DNA from 3 places in the Neobacillus sp. BF23-41 genome. Region 1 is predicted to be linked to each of the others. Evidence: riboswitches for the same ligand, from Rfam matches in the RefSeq annotation. Region 1 holds a riboswitch; each other region holds the start of a gene.
What was found. A riboswitch is a leader RNA that binds a small molecule or an ion and turns the genes downstream of it on or off. The one in region 1 is predicted to bind S-adenosylmethionine.

Region 1 (6,000 bases):
AATGAAAATAACTTCATATTCGGAAAAATAAGTTTTGGTAACTTTTATGCATTTACCTTGAATGAGATTACACCAGTAGCAGCCAAAATAGCTGATTCGAGATCTTCGATTAAATCCTCAACATTCTCGATACCGATTGAAAGGCGAATCAAATCCTCTGTTACACCTGCAGCTTTCAGGCCATCAGCATCTAATTGCTGATGGGTGGTGCTTGCTGGGTGAATAATTAAACTTTTTGCATCGCCAACGTTTGCAACATGCGCCCATAGAGTAATCGAATCGATTACTTTGGCTCCTGCTTCTTTACCGCCTTTAATCCCGAAGACAACCATGGAACCTGCACCTTTTGGCAAGTACTTTGTGGCTAATTCATAATCTGGGTGGGATGGGTGTCCTGGATAAGATACCCATTCCACAGCAGGGTGATTGGTTAAATATTCCACCACTTCTTTTGTATTAGCCACATGTTCCTTCATCCGAACATGCAGTGTTTCAAGACCAAGGATAAACTGGAAGGAATTTTGCGGACTTAATGCCGGTCCTAAGTCACGCAGCAATTGGACACGGGCTTTGATAATAAAGGCGATCGCACCTAAGGCTTCGGCATAAACCAGGTCATGGTAGCTGGCATCTGGCGTCGTAAAACCAGGGAAACGCGGTGAATTCCAATCGAACTTCCCACCATCGACTATAACTCCACCTGTAGTTGTTCCATTTCCTAAGAGCCATTTGGTGGCAGAATGAATCACAATATCGGCACCATATTCAATTGGCCGGCACAGATATGGAGTGGCAAAGGTGTTATCAATAATTAATGGAACACCTGCGGCATGGGCAATATCGGCAACTTTTTCAATATCAAGTACACGAAGGCTTGGGTTACCAATCGTTTCAGCGAAAACAGCCTTTGTTTTGTCGGTAATGGCCGTACGGAAGTTTTCCGGATTTTCAGGGTCAACAAATTTCACTTTAATCCCGTATTTTGGAAGAGTCACTGCAAAAAGATTATATGTTCCGCCATAGAGATTTGATGCCGATACGATTTCATCGCCAGCTTCAGCAATATTTAAAATGGCGAGGGTAATCGCTGCCATACCGCTAGCAACTGCTAGGGCACCAACGCCGCCTTCCAATAATGCTACTCTTTCTTCAAAAACGGTAGTAGTAGGGTTGTGAATGCGTGTGTATATGTAACCAGGTTCCGCTAAGCTAAATAGGTTTGCCGCATGCTCTGTATTCTTAAATTGATAGGCGTTGTTTTGATAAATCGGAACGGCACGTGCCCCCGTTACCGGATCCGGAGACAATCCACCATGAACACTCAATGTTTCAAAACGATACTTCTTCTGATTTTCACCCATACTACTTCCTCCTTTTTTGCAATTCAACAAACAAAACCCCCGCTTCAAAGAAGAGGGGGTCTCTCTCCTCATCTCTCAGAGCATCGCCGCTCTGCTGGATTTAGCACCGTGTGATTGTGTTATAAACCGGTTGCCGGGCTTCATAGGGTCAGTCCCTCCGCCACTCTCGATAAGTATGTTTATTGAATTTTCTTTATTATTTGATTATTCACCTAAAACTTTACAGTAAGTTCAATTCCGAGTCAATAGCTATGATTAGAAATTTGTGATTTTTGAAAAATTTTCCTGTGCCTTTGTCAAATAGAAGATGGATTCTATCAATAATGTGGTACGAATTGGAGCGGAAATACTTAATTGGCCGTTATGTTCAAGGGCCCTTAACCGTTCCTTCCCTTCAAGTAGTTGTTTCATTGCCTTAAGGTCACCGCGGATTTCGGATATCGTTCGTGTCTCTTCGCTATCATGAAGTATGAAAATTTCTCCATTCTTTATGATAATCTGAAAAGTATTTTGTTCACAAACCAAATTCACTCGCAAATCGATATGTTCTAGTAACGGCAGAACATGCCTTTGCTGTTTGATTGCTAATTGAAAGTTTTTCAGCATCTCTATCATAATCCACCACTCCGGTCTGCTCTCTTATATTAAATATACAGGAGCGGGGCATGAAATCCTCTTTAAAGTGGTCGACAATTATCAACCTTTTGGAGGGGATTTACGGAGATTTCCTGAGAAATATGTCGGATGGAGAGAATTTTTTGAAAAGTGTTGAAAATTATTCATACATTACATCAAGTTTGTGGGCAGCATTTTGTAAAATGAAGTTAGATTCGAAATCGAAAGGATGTGGATTATGAGTTTTAAAGACCGTATTGAAGCAGATGAAATTAAAATTTTAAGATTTCTAAACTCGCGAATGAAATTAGCTGAAAAGGATAAAATTCGCTTTCGTAACCTTGTGAAAGGATTTGAAGGTGAAGTTATGTTTGACTCATTGACAGAGAAGCTTCAGTGTCCAAGTTATATTCTAAACGACCTGTTACTGGAAACTAATAATGGTAAATTCCAACTTGATACAGTGATGATTACTCAAGACCCCCTCTATCTTTTTGAAGTAAAAAATTATGAAGGTGACTTTTATTTTGAAGGTGACCGATTCTATGCTCTACCCAAAAAGGAATACAAAAATCCCCTGCACCAACTACAACGAAGCGAATCCCTACTCCGCCAGCTGTTAGAAAGCCTTGGGTATCGAATCCCTATTGAGGCTTATGTAATTTTTATCAACCCCCATTTTACCTGTTATAAAGCTCCACTTAATGAACCCATTATCTACCCAAATCAGCTCCCTCGCTTTATGCACAATTTAAATAGGAGACCGTCAACATTAAATGGGATGCACAAAAAGCTAGCTGACCAACTGGTTTCGATGCATCAAATTGAATTACCTTATGATAGGTTACCTCCATATGACTACGGTAAATTAAAAAAAGGTAACATTTGTCGGGTCTGCCTCTCATTGAAGACTACTGTTGTAAATAATAAACTTGTGTGTGAGGATTGCGGTTGTCACGAAGTGATTGATCATGCCGTTTTACGTGTTGTGGAGGAAATTAAGCTGCTTTTTCCTAATATAAAAATTACAACAAATTTAGTTCATGAATGGTGTAAGGTGGTTGAGTCTAAAAAAACAATTAGAAGGATTTTAAAACAAAATTATAGTGTTGAGGGTAAGAAGGAATTTGGTTTCATTAGTTTACATGACCAAAGACTTTTTTAACACAAGTGACACTCTTCACAGTGACCGTTGCTGATCTTTTTTCACCTCGACGGGCACTCTGCACTTTTCACAGTGACCGTTCCTGATCTTTTTTCACCTCGACGGGCACTCTGCACTCTTCACAGTGACCGTTGCTGATCTTTTTTCACCTCGATGGGCACTCTGCACTCTTCACAATGACCGTTGCTGATCTTTTTTCACCTCGATGGGCACTCTGCACTCTTCACAGTGACCGTTGCTGATCTTTTTTCACCTCGATGGGCACTCTGCACTCTTCACAGTGATCGTTGCTGATCTTTTTTCACCTCGATGGGCACTCTGCACTCTTCACAGTGATCGTTTATGGGTTAAAAGCAATTAAAAGCAGATGCACTTTGCGCATCTGCTTAGGATAAATGTTGTTTTATTTTTTCAAGCAAAAATGGAACTGATTGAAAAGCGTAGAGGGTTTCTTTTATCTTGCCGGCTTGAACAAATAATAGGCAAGGGACACTTTCAATTGCAAAATCCCTAGCAAGGTCTGGGTAGAAATTTAAATTCATTTTTCCCATATCTAACTCTACTAGTTGCTCAATGACCTGCAGCATTTTTGAAGCTACCTGACAGGTACCGCACATGGGTGTATAAAAATAGACTAACCCAGTCGCCTTTTTTTCAAGAAAGGCAGATAAATCTGTTCGATTCCATTCGTTCATATATCTTTTAACCCATTTCTAAAAATTCAGTATGAACATCGATATTCGCCCCTATTAGAACGGTTGCCAAATGGTGCACTGGCGCAGTTGCCACCTCACGATACATCCGGTCAATATACAAATGTTCCGCTTGTGGAAATTCTCGTTTTAACTGTTTGCGAAGCTTTTCACCTGAGGAGTCGGCATCCACAAGAATATAGACATCCTTATCCTCAAGAAATTCAATTAGTTCATCTAATTTTGTGATACTGATCGTGCCATTGGTACAAATAATTTCTACTGGTTCCTTAACAATTCTTTTGACCTTATTTTTATCTGATTTTCCTTCGACAATAAGAACTTTGTCAACATACGAATCATTCATCATCCATCACCTGTATTAGAAGTTGTTTATGTTAACATATTCTAAAATATTGATTACGTGTGCATTCTTCTGCCTATGTTAACTTTATCATTATTGTCATTTTAAAAATAGGGATTTGCCTCAGAATTCACGTGAAATTTACCTAGTTAACACCATCCTCCATCATCACAATCTGTATATTTTGCATTTGGGTTTTCTGTTGTTGTGACATGTTGATAGATCTTTTGTTGATCCACTTCAAAATGATGCTCTAATTCTACTTGCATGTGATTTGAAAGCTTCATTTTTCCAATCGGTGTATTATCAAGAAACAGCTCCATTTCCCCATTATTCATTTTGCCAATCACTCGATTGGTAACATCGACTCTTTGCTGCTTTAACGTCATACTCCCACCCTCTTCAATATATTTATTATAAGGTTCCCTAAAATAGTAGAAGAAAAAGTGGGAAATTAAGAGAAAAAGCACCTTGACAAGGTGCTTTTTCGGGATTAATTAGCCTTCTTTAGTCATTTCTTCATATTGTTCAGCCGTCATGAGCTTATCTAGTTCACTGCTGTCTGATAATTCAATGACAATCATCCATGCTTTTTCATAAGGAGATTCGTTGACAAACTCAGGGCTATCACTTAAATCTTCATTTACTTCAACGACTTTACCACTAACTGGAGCGTAAAGCTCAGAAACAGTTTTTACAGATTCAACACTTCCAAATGGTTCGTCCGCAGATAACTCATCGCCAACTTCTGGAAGTTCAACGAAAACGATATCTCCTAATTCATGTTGTGCAAAAGCAGTAATCCCCACACGCACTTTTTCCCCTTCAACCTTTACCCATTCATGTTCTTCTGAATACCGTAATTCTTTTGGTGTACTCATCTTAAAAAACCTCCATTGTTTTTTTTAAAATCTATCATCGAAATAAATCGATTCCCATTAGTAATGAAGGAAGAGCAGGCTTACTGCCACATTTTTTCATACTCTTCTTCTTTAAAGCCCACGGTGACACGTTCACCATCTGTTAAAATCGGCCGTTTAATTAACATGCCATCGGAAGCCAGTAATTCTAGCAGTTCTTCATCTGTTGCAGACTTCATTTTATCCTTTATCCCTAATTCACGATATTTCATACCGCTTGTGTTAAAGAATTTCTTTAATTCCAGTCCGCTTTTTTGATAAAATTCCTGCAATTCCTCACGACTTGGAGGATGTTCAACAATATGTACTTCTTCATAGGAAAGCTGATGGGCATCCATCCATTTCTTCGCGTTTCGACAAGTGCCGCATTTCGGATACCAGTAAAACGTCAGAGACATCAAGTTCACCGCCTTTTCCTATTAAATATCAATGACTTGTTAGAGTCAATTGAATATTATCATAACGTTTTTCAAAATCCTAATGCAAAAAATATGTTCTACTTAAAAAAATTCGACTAATTTTTCAAAATTCCTTCCTTTTCTAATATAAAAATTTAAGCCCCCTTCCTAATAGAAAGGGAGCCTGATTTAATTAAACTAGATAGCGTTCGGCTTTAATAATGACATCCGCAGCTTCACGTTTTTTCGCAATGACATTAATTGGAGTATGACGTGTAAATTTACGAAGCGAGGACAACATCATACGCAGGGTATCGCCTTGTTCAACAGCCACTAATGTTTCTTTGGCAATCGCCTCAAGCTCATTGAAGGCTTCTTGGCAGTAAATTTGCGTATAAAGAAGTTTCTGCTTGTTCTTATCTAAACCAGTTTTTGCAATTGCTTTTTCAGTACGTAACACAACGGATTCCATTGCATACACGTTA
Region 2 (6,000 bases), on a different contig from region 1:
GTATGGATGCTGTCAGTGATCGCGACTTTATCCTTGAGTTTTTATCGATTGGTTCAATAATCATGACCCATATTTCCAGATTATCCGAAGAGCTTGTCATTTGGTCGAGCCAGGAGTTTCAGTTCGTCGAGTTGGATGATTCATTTTGCACAGGTTCAAGTATTATGCCGCAAAAGAAAAATCCAGACGTACCTGAGCTGCTACGTGGAAAAACCGGACGGACATATGGTAATTTAATCGGACTGCTCACCGTTCTTAAAGGTCTGCCACTCGCGTATAACAAGGATTTACAGGAAGATAAGGAAGGTATGTTTGATACGGTTGAAACGCTTGAAGGTTCCTTAATGTTATTAGCACCGATGATTGAAACGATGACAGTAAATAAAGACGTGATGCGTAAGGCCATTAACAATGACTTTTCTAATGCCACAGATATTGCTGATTACTTAGTAAGAAAAGGTCTGCCTTTCCGTGATGCGCATGAAGTTATCGGAAAAATTGTTTTATATGCGATTCAGTCTAACAAATTTTTGCTAGATTTGAGCTTCGAAGAATATCAGGGCTTTAGTCCATTATTTGAGGAAGATATTTATGTTGTATTAGCTCCTGAGCATGTTGTTGGTGTCCGAAATAGCTTTGGGGGAACAGCTCCAGAGCAAGTGGAAAAGCAAATCAAGCTTGCTGAGGGAAAACTAGAGCAATAAAAATAATTTTTTAAAAGCCTGCCATTTGGTGGGCTTTTAGTTTTTAAAATTTGTATTAAATAGTAAAATATTAGATAATTTCCCCATGGGAATTTTAACTAAAGACAGGAGGAAAAAATGATGAAAATTCGTGTGTCTGCCGTTCAGTACCAACTACATACCATTCAATCCTTCGAGGAATTTACCTCACAATGTGAGCACTACATAAAAACTGCTGAGGAATTTGGGGCAGAGTTTGTCTTATTTCCAGAGTTCTTTACAACTCAATTACTTTCAATAGGTAATGGTCAAGGCAAGAGCCTGACAATTAATGACCTGCCAAGTTATACCCAACAATATCTAGAATTATTTTCAAATTTTGCACAAAAAAAGAACTTACATATTATTGCGGGAACACATGTGATTGAAAGGGATGGCAAGCTGTATAATACAGCACATTTATTTTATCCAGATGGAAGAATTGGTGAGCAGGCAAAACTCCATATTACACCGACTGAAGTAAATGAATGGAATATGGCACCTGGGGATTCATTTCAGATATTTGAAACAGAAAAAGGGAAAATCGCCCTCCTTACTTGTTATGATATTGAATTTCCAGAAATTGTACGTATGGCAAAGGCCAAAGGTGCTGATGTGATTTTCTGTCCATCATGCACAGATGACCGTCATGGTTTTCATCGTGTTCGTTATACCAGCCATGCTCGTGCAGTTGAAAACCAAGTATATGTGGTCCTAACGGGAACTGTCGGTTCACTGCCGACTGTTGATTTTATGCGCGCTAATTTTGGCCAGGCGGCAATCATTACTCCTAACGATATACCATTTCCACCAAAAGGAATCTTGGTGGAAGGGGAAATCAATAATGACATGATTGTGACGGCTGACCTAGATATAAACTTGTTATATGAAGTAAGAGAACGTGGTTCCGTTACAACCTGGCGTGATCGAAGAACGGATCTTTACACAGATTGGGAAAAATAAACTGAAGGGGTGGGTATAGAATGTATCGAAGTGAATTTTACGTCTATGACCAAGAGCGGCCTGTGCCAGTTATCATTCGAAATTATTCAAATGTGGATTTTGACGATCTTATCAAGATTCAATCCGAGTGCTTCCCACCTCCTTTTCCTTCAGAATTATGGTGGAATAAAGAGCAATTAGCAAACCATGTGTACATGTTTCCAGAAGGTGCATTGTGTGTTGAAGTAGATGGTGAATTAGCTGGGTCAATTACCGGCTTAACTATCGACTTTGATCCTAGCGATAAAAACCATTCGTGGGAAGAAATCACTGACCATGGATATATACGGAACAATAATCCAAATGGGAATACCTTGTATATTGTTGATATTAGTGTTCGTCCGAAGTACCGCAAACTAGGGCTTGGTAAATTGATGATGCAGTCTATGTACCATGTTGTGATAGAAAAAGAGTTATATCGATTACTTGGCGGGGGCAGAATGCCAGGATATCATAAAAAAGCTGATATCATGACACCAGGACAATATTTAGATGCAACAATTAAAGGGGAAGTTCAAGATCCTGTTATCACTTTCTTGCTGCATTGTGGTCGTGTGCCAATAGGGATTATTGAAAATTATCTCGAGGATGATGAATCCTGCAATTATGCTGCATTAATGGAATGGAAAAACCCTTTTAGATAAGTGAGAGGAATGAATCATAATGGAATATATTAGAATAACCAGTATAGCAGACCCTAATTTTAAAAAGCTTCATAACTTAATGGGAGAAATTTTTCCTCCAGAAGAAGTATTAGAATATGAGCTATGGAAAGAGCCATTAGAAGATCCGAGTATTCGCGTGTTTGTTGCTGTCGATGGAGACGAAGTCACAGGAGCAACTGAATATCGTTATTATCCGGATTGGAATATTGCTATGACAGATTTTACAATCATCAGTAAACCAGGCTTAAGCCTTGGCCGTTTTTTAGCGCATAACCGTTTAACGGATTTACAACAATTAGCTAAAGAAAATGGTAACGAGCTATTCGGGATGTTTGCAGAAATATACGATCCGTACCGGGTTGAACAACACGAATTTGGTGGAGTAAAGGTTATGGATCCATATGTCCGACGTGAAGTTCTCTCCCATTTGGGTTATAAACGCATTGATTTTTCATATGTTCATCCTTCCTGGAAAAACAATGGGGAAGCTGTAGCAGGTCTAGATTTATGTTTCATGCCAATTCAAGATGAAGGACTTAATTCACTACCAGCAAACCTGGTAAAGGATTTTCTGACGACATACTATTCAATTCTTACAAATAAGCCGAAGGATTGGCTCGAAATGATAGATCGACTGGGGAAAAAGGAATTTGTCTCCCTATTACCACTTTAATAAAAAGAAATTTCAAATAATATTGACAACTATCTTGGAATCAACTAGAATTCTCTTTATAACTTGGAAATTTAATGAAAAACTAACTAAATAAAACTCTTATCCAGAGCGGCGGAGGGACTAGGCCCGATGAAGCCCGGCAACCATCAAGGTAATTCTTGAAAAGGTGCTAATTCCTGCAGGTTATTTTTAACCTGACAGATAAGAGGAGGAAATCTACCCTCTTCTTATGAAGAGGGTTTTTCTTATTTATATGATATTAAAAGAAACAACCTATTAGTCATGTCTAATATTATTTAAGGGGTGGAAAGCATGTCTGTCATTAAAGTGGCAATTCTAGGCTTTGGTACAGTGGGTGAAGGGGTATATAAAACAATACAATCCCACGCTGATGAACTAACTAATGTTTTAGGAAGAAAAGTAGAAGTAGCTGCAGTGCTAATAAAAAATAAACAAAAAACAAGAGACATAAGTGAAGATGTTTTAATAACTACAGATTTTGCCGAAATTCTTAAACTACCTCAACTGGATGTTGTTGTCGAAGCAATCGTCGACAAAGAACAACCCTTTACTTTTTTAAAACAAGCTATCCAAAGTGGTTGCCACATTATCACAGCAAATAAAGAGATGTTTGCACATCACGGTAATGAGCTGCTCAAGCTAGCAGAGAGTCATAAAGTTTCAGTTGGTTTCGAAGCAACAGTTGCGGGAGGAGTTCCAGTTATTCAAACCCTTAGGCAGTTATTAAATGTTAACCGTGTTCGTACCGTACAAGGCATTCTTAACGGGACATCAAATTTCATCCTTACTGAAATGCGGGAGAAAAAACAGTCCTTTGTTGCTGCGCTTAGTTTAGCACAAGGGAAGGGGTATGCTGAAGCGGACCCAACCAACGATGTGGAGGGGTTTGATGCTTTTTATAAAACAATAATTCTCAGCAGAATAGCTTTTGGTATAGAACCAAATTGGCAGGATGTTGAACGGGAAGGTATTACTTCGATCACAAGTGAATTAATCGAATCAACTGAAAAGCTAGGGTTAAGGTTTAAACATATTGCAAGTATTAATAAGATAGGTGATCAAATTAATGCAACGGTTAGACCGGTTCTTGTTGGAAAGTCGCATCCTTTTTATTCCGTTGAAGGGGTAGAAAATGCGGTAAATATTCATTCTGATATCGTTGGTAGTATTACTTTGCAAGGACCTGGAGCTGGGATGTATCCAACTGCTAGTGCTGTTATCGAGGATTTGGTCTATGTCTGTCAAAATCAGCCGTCAAATAAGATTTTCAAAGAAACAATTGCATTATGTGATGGAGAGAAAAAAGGGGATGTAGAATGCTTATGGTTAATTCAAGGTCTCTCAAAAAATTATAAAAACCCTTTGATTACATGGATTACTCAAGCTATTGATGAGACAGCCATTATCCGGGCAACAAAGGAAGAAATTGAACGTTTAATTAATGACCAGCAGGCAAGGTGTTACTTTCAAATAATAGGTGAGTATGAAACAGAGAACAAAATTAATGAGGTAACCCTAGCTGCCCTTTAAGTTAAAGGAATGTAGCGAGCAAGCGGTTATTCCCAAAAGAGCATTTAGGTGCTCTTTTTTTTTTATGAAGAATTACTACTCACTTATGTGTATGGTATTTACTAATATCTATAAAAATATTAAACAAAACATCTTTTAACTGGGGATAAGTTTAGTCAAAATTAAATGGTATTCATATTGTGTAAAAGCTTGACCAAATGGATTTTTTTTTAAAAAAGAAAATGAAGAGGTGCATCATGTTAGGGAATAGCTTAAATGGACGTTTATTAACGAATCTGAATAATACATTCACCTATGAGTTTTGGGTAATGCCTGAAAGCGTTCATCGTATCGATAAACAAACACGTGATAGGCCCGCAGATGTAAATGGAAAAAATTATATCATAGGACCTGGACATGGAGTGTCCGATAATGATGCTGGAGTTAGTGTTTCAGTTGGATTAAATGGGATAACGGTCTATGAACATACTAAGAAAAATATCTATGCAGTGTTAGTCTATGAAGCTATTATTAATCAGCTCATTCATGTTGCTGTTGTCTATGATGATAGAGAGCCCCACCTATTCATTAATGGGAAGTTTGTAAAAAAAGGTGAACGAAGCCCTAAATCATTTGTATACCCATCGGGGATGATTGGGGGGCAACCTGGTCTTTTCTTTAATGGAGATATCAACGAGATTAGGCTTTGGAATCACTGCCGGACAGAACAAAATCTTAATAATTATTTGAATAAAAAGCTCACTGGAAGTGAAGCAGAGCTATATGGTGTTTGGCCAACTCCACCTGTAAATGAACTAGAAACAAAAAAGGCAAATGCAAAAACCAAAACCCGCAAAATAAAAAAGCGTCCTTCTGCTAAGGAGCGACAAAATGAAATCCCCCTAGTAAGTAAGAACGAAGATATTGAAGTCAGTATTATTATTCCTTCCCTCAATAAATATCCACTCAATCTATTTACTCTCTATTCACTGGAATACCAAACATTCAATCCTTCAAAAATGGAAGTTATCTTTATAGATGATGCTTCAACAGACCAAACGGAAGAAAAGGTAAAGGGCTATAAGCCTCCGTATCATTTTAAATATATACGTAATAAAAAGAATCTTGGAAGAGCTAAGGTTCGAAATTTAGGCATTCGTTCTGCAAGAGGCAGCATTCTTATTTTTCTAGATGCAGAAATGATAACAGAACCCGATTTTGTTGAAAGTCATCATAAGCTCCACCAATCAAATAGTAAGCTTATTATATCAGGTGCAATGCATTCAAGAGTTATACACTCATGTATCTTTCCTGAATTTACTCAAAAGAAGATAAACAAAATCTCAACTATATCTAAAAATAACCAGGAGATTTATTCGAGGATTAAAGACTTTAAATATCCAAGTAA
Region 3 (6,000 bases), on a different contig from region 1:
AAGTACGATATACACTGTATCTGGTGCAATAATACTTGAGAACAAAGCTAAACCACCGCCAAACATGCTAAAAATGACTGCATATATTGGAACACCTTGTTTTGTTAATTTTGCAAAAATGGGTGATATCGTATTCTTATCTGCAAGTGACCAAAGCATTCTTGAAGAGGCATAAAGACCTGAGTTTGCAGCAGATAGAATGGCTGTTAATATGACAAAGTTCATAATATCCGCTGCATATGGTACGCCAATTTGTTCAAGAACGGCAACAAAGGGGCTCTCTAATACTCCTGCATCTGAAGTAGGCATTAATGCAGATAATACAACAATCGTTCCTACAAAAAAGATAATCAATCTCCACAATGTAGTACGAATGGCCTTTGGTATCGTTTTTTCCGGATTTGCTGTTTCCCCCGCTGCAATTCCTATTAATTCCGTTCCTGAAAAGGCAAAGTTAACCGCAAGCATTGTCATGACAATCGCAAAAGCACCATTAGGAAATAAACCTGCACTTGTAAAATTAGAGAAGAACGGTGCCGATTGGGAATGGGTCATCGGAAGAAAACCTACCATTGCCGCTGCTCCTACAACAATAAACAGAACAATCGCTATTACCTTTATAGACGCAAACCAGAATTCAGATTCAGCGAAAAACTTAACCGTCAGTATATTTAAGACAAAAACCAAAATAGCAAACAGCAAACTCCAATTCCAGACATTAATGGATGGAAACCATCGCTGCATTAATAATCCTGCAGCCGTAAATTCAGAACCTAAAGCAACAGTCCAAGTTAGCCAGTACAACCAAGCAACTGTATACCCAGTCCCTGGTCCAATATATTTAGTCGCATAACTGTGAAAGGCACCAGTTTCAGGCATATGTACGGAAAGCTCTCCTAAACATAGCATGACGAGATAAACCACTAGTGCACCAATCAGATAGGACAGAATGGTCCCAAACGGGCCAGCTTGTTGAATCGTGTAACCCGAACTTAAGAATAATCCTGTTCCAATCACTCCGCCGAGCGATAGCATAACTAAATGCCGTGTTTGCATTTTTCTTTGAAATTTTTGCTTGCTTTTCTTCTCCATCCTAGTCTCCTTTTTCCTACATCCAGAAAAAACAAAAAACGCACTCAGATAAATGAGTGCGTTACTGACAAATAATAACGTAGCTCTTATCTATCAAGGCTTCACACCCGATGGAATTAGCACAGTGTCTTATTAGACCTGCTGCTGAGGTTTCATAGGGCCAGTCCCTCCGCCTCTCTGGATAAGAAATATTTTTTTAAACTTTATCAATCTATTAAATAATTGTCAATATATTTCTGAGTTTTTTAAAATTTTAAAACCTTATAAGCAAAAAATATAATAATTATGCTTATCTAATATAAATTCAAGTAAAAATTTCGTCGTTACTTATGGTACGGTTCACCGCGATTAATCCGAAAAGCTCTATAAATTTGTTCAACAAGGATTGTCTCATCAGCTGATGGGGGAAGGTCATCCAGGCAAGACCGTGGGGACGAATCGAGACTTGCCTACCATTAAAAAGAAGCGATTCAAATCAAAAAGAACCCGTCGATGATTGTAGGAGTAGTCGTGATATTGATCATTGGTGTAGTTGTATATAAAGTTAAAAGGGAAAAAGAGCGGTTAAGGAATTCTGGATAAAGTGAAAGAATAAAAACAAGAAACCACCTTGGATCTACTTAATAGTAGAGGCTAGGTGGTTTCTCTTTTTTATATTCGCTCCCTCATCCGCTCAGGAAGTGTCTGTATCGACTGGACGACCAAATCAAGCTTTGCTTCAATTCGGTAAAGCAAATAAAGAGTCACAACGATGGGGAATCCCACCTGGCTGATGATTGGAATCAACTGCTCCACTTTTCTCTCCTCCTTCCATTGTTTATAAAAAGAGGCTGGGTTCATAATGAATCCGGCCTCTCACTTTTATTAGGCAATCACGTAATCTGTCACATTGCGTTCGATCACTCTTGCTCCTTTTGCAGCAACAAACTTCCCGCTGCTAGTTGTGAAAACTTCAGATGCAATAATCTGCGCCATCGATAATTTTACGACTTCTTCATCAATCGGCTCTTTGGGGTTATCAATGGAAAGGCTTGCTGTCTTTCCGAACTCCGTGGCAAATTGCAATTCCAATGTTTTTGCCATTTCTTTCACCTCCTATCCCTTCGTTTTTTACTAGACTATTAACCTAGAATCGCGGAGCTGTCATTCCGTTTCACTTTAGACTATTAACCTACAATTGCGATGATATCATTCCGCTCCACTTTGTTTAGCGTATCATTGCATAGAACTGCAACTGCTAGTGCCGCTTGCGATAATTGATCCGCAGTAGCTGCCTTGGTGACATTGCTAAACGTTTTCGCTTTGAGGATGGGATTTCCCTCGTCATCCATGCCCGCTTCAAATACGATGCGAAGCTTCGTTACTTCTAATAACGCTAGTGCCATTGTCTCTCACCACCTTTCACCTTCTATATAGAAAAAAGTCGGTAAAAAGGACAGGGGAGGAAGAAGAAATTTTTAAAGTGCTGTTGGCTAAAACTAGGATTGGTGAAGACATCACTCGACAAACTTTTTAGGTGTTTGAAGGGATAAAGCCAGGAGTGGTGCGTGCTAAGGCCACTATTAATTAAACGTTTGTGTAGTAGGGAAAAGACAGGCAATTAATAGAATTATGTAAGTTTAATAGAAACCTATCTGATTTTGTGGAAAGGTGGGTTATTTCCTGCGGAATACACTTTCAGTTATCGACAATTTTCCTTCTTGCATGGCAGGGAAGGTTCTTATAAATCAGTACTTATAGCTGTTTTAACTAAACGTTTGATTAGTATAGCCTATATGGAATTTCGTCGAACGGCTGTATTTTTTAGTATAGATTGGCTATTTATTCGCTTCTCCTTTTGTTGTGAAGCGTTCTACAACTTGATTATTCAATTGAATTTGTATCGTATCAATTTCCCCGTATCGGAAATAGTATTCTTATTAATGATTCATCCCCATTTGTAAAAAGAGGAAATTCCCTCATTAAAGACCCTATGATGCAAAGAGATTTCCTATTGTCTCTGTTTGTAAATATTAACGATAGATTAGGAAAACCTAATTTAAAAAGAGAACGCAGGAGGGCAGCAAAATGGCAGAAATCCCAAAGACAAACAACAAGACTTTTTGCATGAGTGAATACGATGTATTAAAACGAGTAATCCTTTGTCAGCCTCAATATATGACGATTCGCGAAGTAATTAATGAAACGCAAGAGCATTTTAAGAATGAAGGTATCCATATTGAACGCGCGCTTGAGCAGCACAGTAAATTTGTCAAAACGCTAAAGGAGAATGGCATCGAAGTTATTTTATTGCCTTATCATAAAAAATATCCCGAACAGGTCTTTACCCGGGATATTGGTTTTACTCTAGGGCAAACAATCTTTGTTGCTAATATGGCAACAGATGTTCGCGCAGGGGAGGAAAACGTTTTAAAACAATGGCTGGAGGATGAAGAAATCTCTTATTATAATTTAGCCGAGGAACTAATTGAGGGCGGAGATGTTGTGATTGATCGGGAAAGAATTTACGTGGGGCTCAGCAATCGAACGGACCAAAAAGCTGCTGATCAATTACAGCGTCTTTTGAATCAATTCAATGTCATTCCCATCCATTTTAAAGCAAAATACCTGCATCTGGATTGTATATTTAATGTCGTTTCTCCTGATGTGGCCCTTATTTACCCAAAAGCCTTAACGAAAAAAGACATCGATCTTTTTGCTTCACGCTATGAGTTAATTGAAGTTTCGGAAGAAGAACAATTTCAATTAGGTACAAATGTATTGAGTATCGGGAACAAACGGGTATTAAGTCTGCCGGTCAACGAGAAGGTAAACAAGCAGCTTCGTAACCGAGGCTTTCAAGTTATTGAAGTAGATATCACAGAAATCATTAAATCTGGTGGCTCCTTCCGTTGTTGCACTCTTCCTATCTTACGAGAAACGTAAAATAATAATATAAAAATGACCATATAAACAACCCTCAGGCCCGTAAAGGGTGAGGTTGTTTATATGGTCATAAGATACATAATTTAGCTTTTTACGTTTTAACCCGGGAGTACGTTCATTAAAAGCTTTTATTTTTGATAGCGAGCTTGACACTTTATAGTCGGCCTTTTCCCTCATTATTTCCAATAACAAATTTCCTTATTGTAGATATTTTAAATCAAAAATAATAAGCAACATTTAATGACGATAATATTTTCAATTAACATAAAAAACCACCTTGGATCTACTTGATAATAGAGGCTAGGTGGTTTCTCCTTTTATGTTCGCTCCCTCATCCGCTCAGGAAGTGTCTGTATCGATTGGACGACCAAATCAAGCTTTGCTTCAATTCGGTAAAGCAAATAGAGCGTCACAACGATGGGGAACCCCACCTGGCTGATAATTGGAATCAACTGCTCCACTTTTCTCTCCTCCTTCCACTTGTTATAAAAAGAGGCTGGGTTCATGTCCATCATGAATCCGGCACCTTTCACCTTTTATATAGAAAAAAGTCCGTAAAAGGACAGGGGAGTGAGGGGGAATTTTTAATTAAATTGAAAAATGCCCTGGAGAGGATAGCGTCTCCAAGGGCATTTTAATAGAGTTTTCAAGATTTCGTAGAAGAACCGCAAATAAAAGCCAAATTTGCACAAATAAAGCTAACTTTTAGGAGGAGGAGGGAGCCTGGAGGGGGAAAATTAGCACAATGAGCAGCTTATCAGCGAATTATTGAAGGATATCAGCGAACTGGACCATTTTATCAGCGGAAAACCGACTTTTATCAGCGGAAATCCCACCTTTATCAGCGAAACTAGCATTTTATCAGCCAATGAATCTCCGAAGTTGCAAAGTAAGAACCCATAATTGTGTTGTATTAATCTGAAGTTTGAGAGGATTTCCAATTATTATCCAGCAAATGTCGTAAGTTTCGAAAAATATGTAATAAGATCCTGGAAATATGTGGTAAGTGCCTATATATTTGTAATAAGAGTCGGAAAATATGTAGTAAGACTCAAAAAATATGAAATAAGAAGCAATAATTACGTAATAAGGATCTGAAGTTTGAGAGGATTACTCTTGGAGGAGCTCATTAAATTGATATTTTGTGTAAAATTACACTTCAAATGTTGCGCATTTATGATTAATTAAACGACTTGACCCTTCAATGGGCGAATTTTTGAGTTTTATGAGCGAATCTTCGAGTTCAATGGGCGAATTTTGGGCTTTAATGAGCGAATTTAACCATTTTATGGGCGAATGTAGAAGCACTAGCTTAATAGTAAGAATCTAAATTTCCGTGCCACTCACTCCCCTGATTTTGTCGAAGATTGATAGGTTTTAATAGAAATAGAAATAACAGAATGAAGTTTGAGCTGAATATTGCAGCTCCCATTAGTGCTGGGAGCTTACTTCACGTACAATATCTTCTTCGAAGTTATTCAGGATGAACGTTTCTTCTTCTGATTTGCTCATAATTCCATAAGCTTTACCGATCGTCCCGCCTTGGTATGTCCAGAAATAGTTGTGGTCATCATCTACTGCAGAAAAAGTGCCTTTTTTCCATTTATCTAAAATGGCTAGCAAATCATCCTTTTGTTCGAACTCACTGTTCTCCACAATGTCATAAACTTGATTAATTGTATCGGGAATCATTGGAATGGCTCCCCATTTTTCTTTCGCTTTCACTTTTTGATGTGTCATCTTGTGCATCACTTCGATCACCGCATCTTGTGAACTGCTGTCATCAATCCCAATATCATATTGAACTCCGCCAATTTTGGCTGTCTGTTGCTTGTCTACTTTCTTTTTCTCCTTATTGACCGTATCTTGAACAGCTTTCGCTTCTACCTTCTCTTGTTTTTTTCCAGATTCGGCTCCATTGTCGACTGGTTTAAAACCTTCGTATTTTACTCCTATTAAAACAGCCAAAATAATACCAGTTAC

Region 2: linked by a shared signal. The riboswitch ahead of AB7942_RS20545 (homoserine dehydrogenase) and the one ahead of AB7942_RS09000 (O-acetylhomoserine aminocarboxypropyltransferase/cysteine synthase family protein) in region 1 are both predicted to bind S-adenosylmethionine.
Region 3: linked by a shared signal. The riboswitch ahead of mmuP (S-methylmethionine permease) and the one ahead of AB7942_RS09000 (O-acetylhomoserine aminocarboxypropyltransferase/cysteine synthase family protein) in region 1 are both predicted to bind S-adenosylmethionine.

What each region holds. Positions count from the first base shown of each region.
Region 1 covers NZ_JBGBPR010000004.1:186,153-192,152, forward strand. Annotated here, with positions in the region: gene AB7942_RS09000 (O-acetylhomoserine aminocarboxypropyltransferase/cysteine synthase family protein) at 45-1,361, opposite strand; SAM riboswitch class I at 1,427-1,537, opposite strand; gene AB7942_RS09005 (SCP2 sterol-binding domain-containing protein) at 1,617-1,976, opposite strand; gene AB7942_RS09010 (nuclease-related domain-containing protein) at 2,215-3,141, shown strand; gene AB7942_RS09015 (thioredoxin family protein) at 3,528-3,836, opposite strand; gene AB7942_RS09020 (toprim domain-containing protein) at 3,844-4,200, opposite strand; gene AB7942_RS09025 (YusG family protein) at 4,347-4,586, opposite strand; gene gcvH (glycine cleavage system protein GcvH) at 4,695-5,078, opposite strand; gene AB7942_RS09035 (arsenate reductase family protein) at 5,159-5,515, opposite strand; gene AB7942_RS09040 (acyl-CoA dehydrogenase family protein) at 5,709-6,000, opposite strand, start outside.
Region 2 covers NZ_JBGBPR010000015.1:26,166-32,165, reverse strand. Annotated here, with positions in the region: gene argH (argininosuccinate lyase) at 1-704, shown strand, start outside; gene AB7942_RS20560 (carbon-nitrogen hydrolase family protein) at 825-1,685, shown strand; gene AB7942_RS20555 (GNAT family N-acetyltransferase) at 1,706-2,368, shown strand; gene AB7942_RS20550 (GNAT family N-acetyltransferase) at 2,388-3,062, shown strand; SAM riboswitch class I at 3,159-3,270, shown strand; gene AB7942_RS20545 (homoserine dehydrogenase) at 3,375-4,613, shown strand; gene AB7942_RS20540 (glycosyltransferase) at 4,850-6,000, shown strand, end outside.
Region 3 covers NZ_JBGBPR010000026.1:50,009-56,008, forward strand. Annotated here, with positions in the region: gene mmuP (S-methylmethionine permease) at 1-1,092, opposite strand, end outside; SAM riboswitch class I at 1,176-1,280, opposite strand; partial or broken gene AB7942_RS25380 (23S rRNA (pseudouridine(1915)-N(3))-methyltransferase RlmH) at 1,416-1,507, opposite strand; gene AB7942_RS25385 (YvrJ family protein) at 1,744-1,887, opposite strand; gene AB7942_RS25390 (DUF2922 domain-containing protein) at 1,957-2,175, opposite strand; gene AB7942_RS25395 (DUF1659 domain-containing protein) at 2,259-2,477, opposite strand; gene AB7942_RS25400 (dimethylarginine dimethylaminohydrolase family protein) at 3,160-4,017, shown strand; gene AB7942_RS25405 (YvrJ family protein) at 4,335-4,478, opposite strand; gene AB7942_RS25410 (DUF6241 domain-containing protein) at 5,449-6,000, opposite strand, start outside.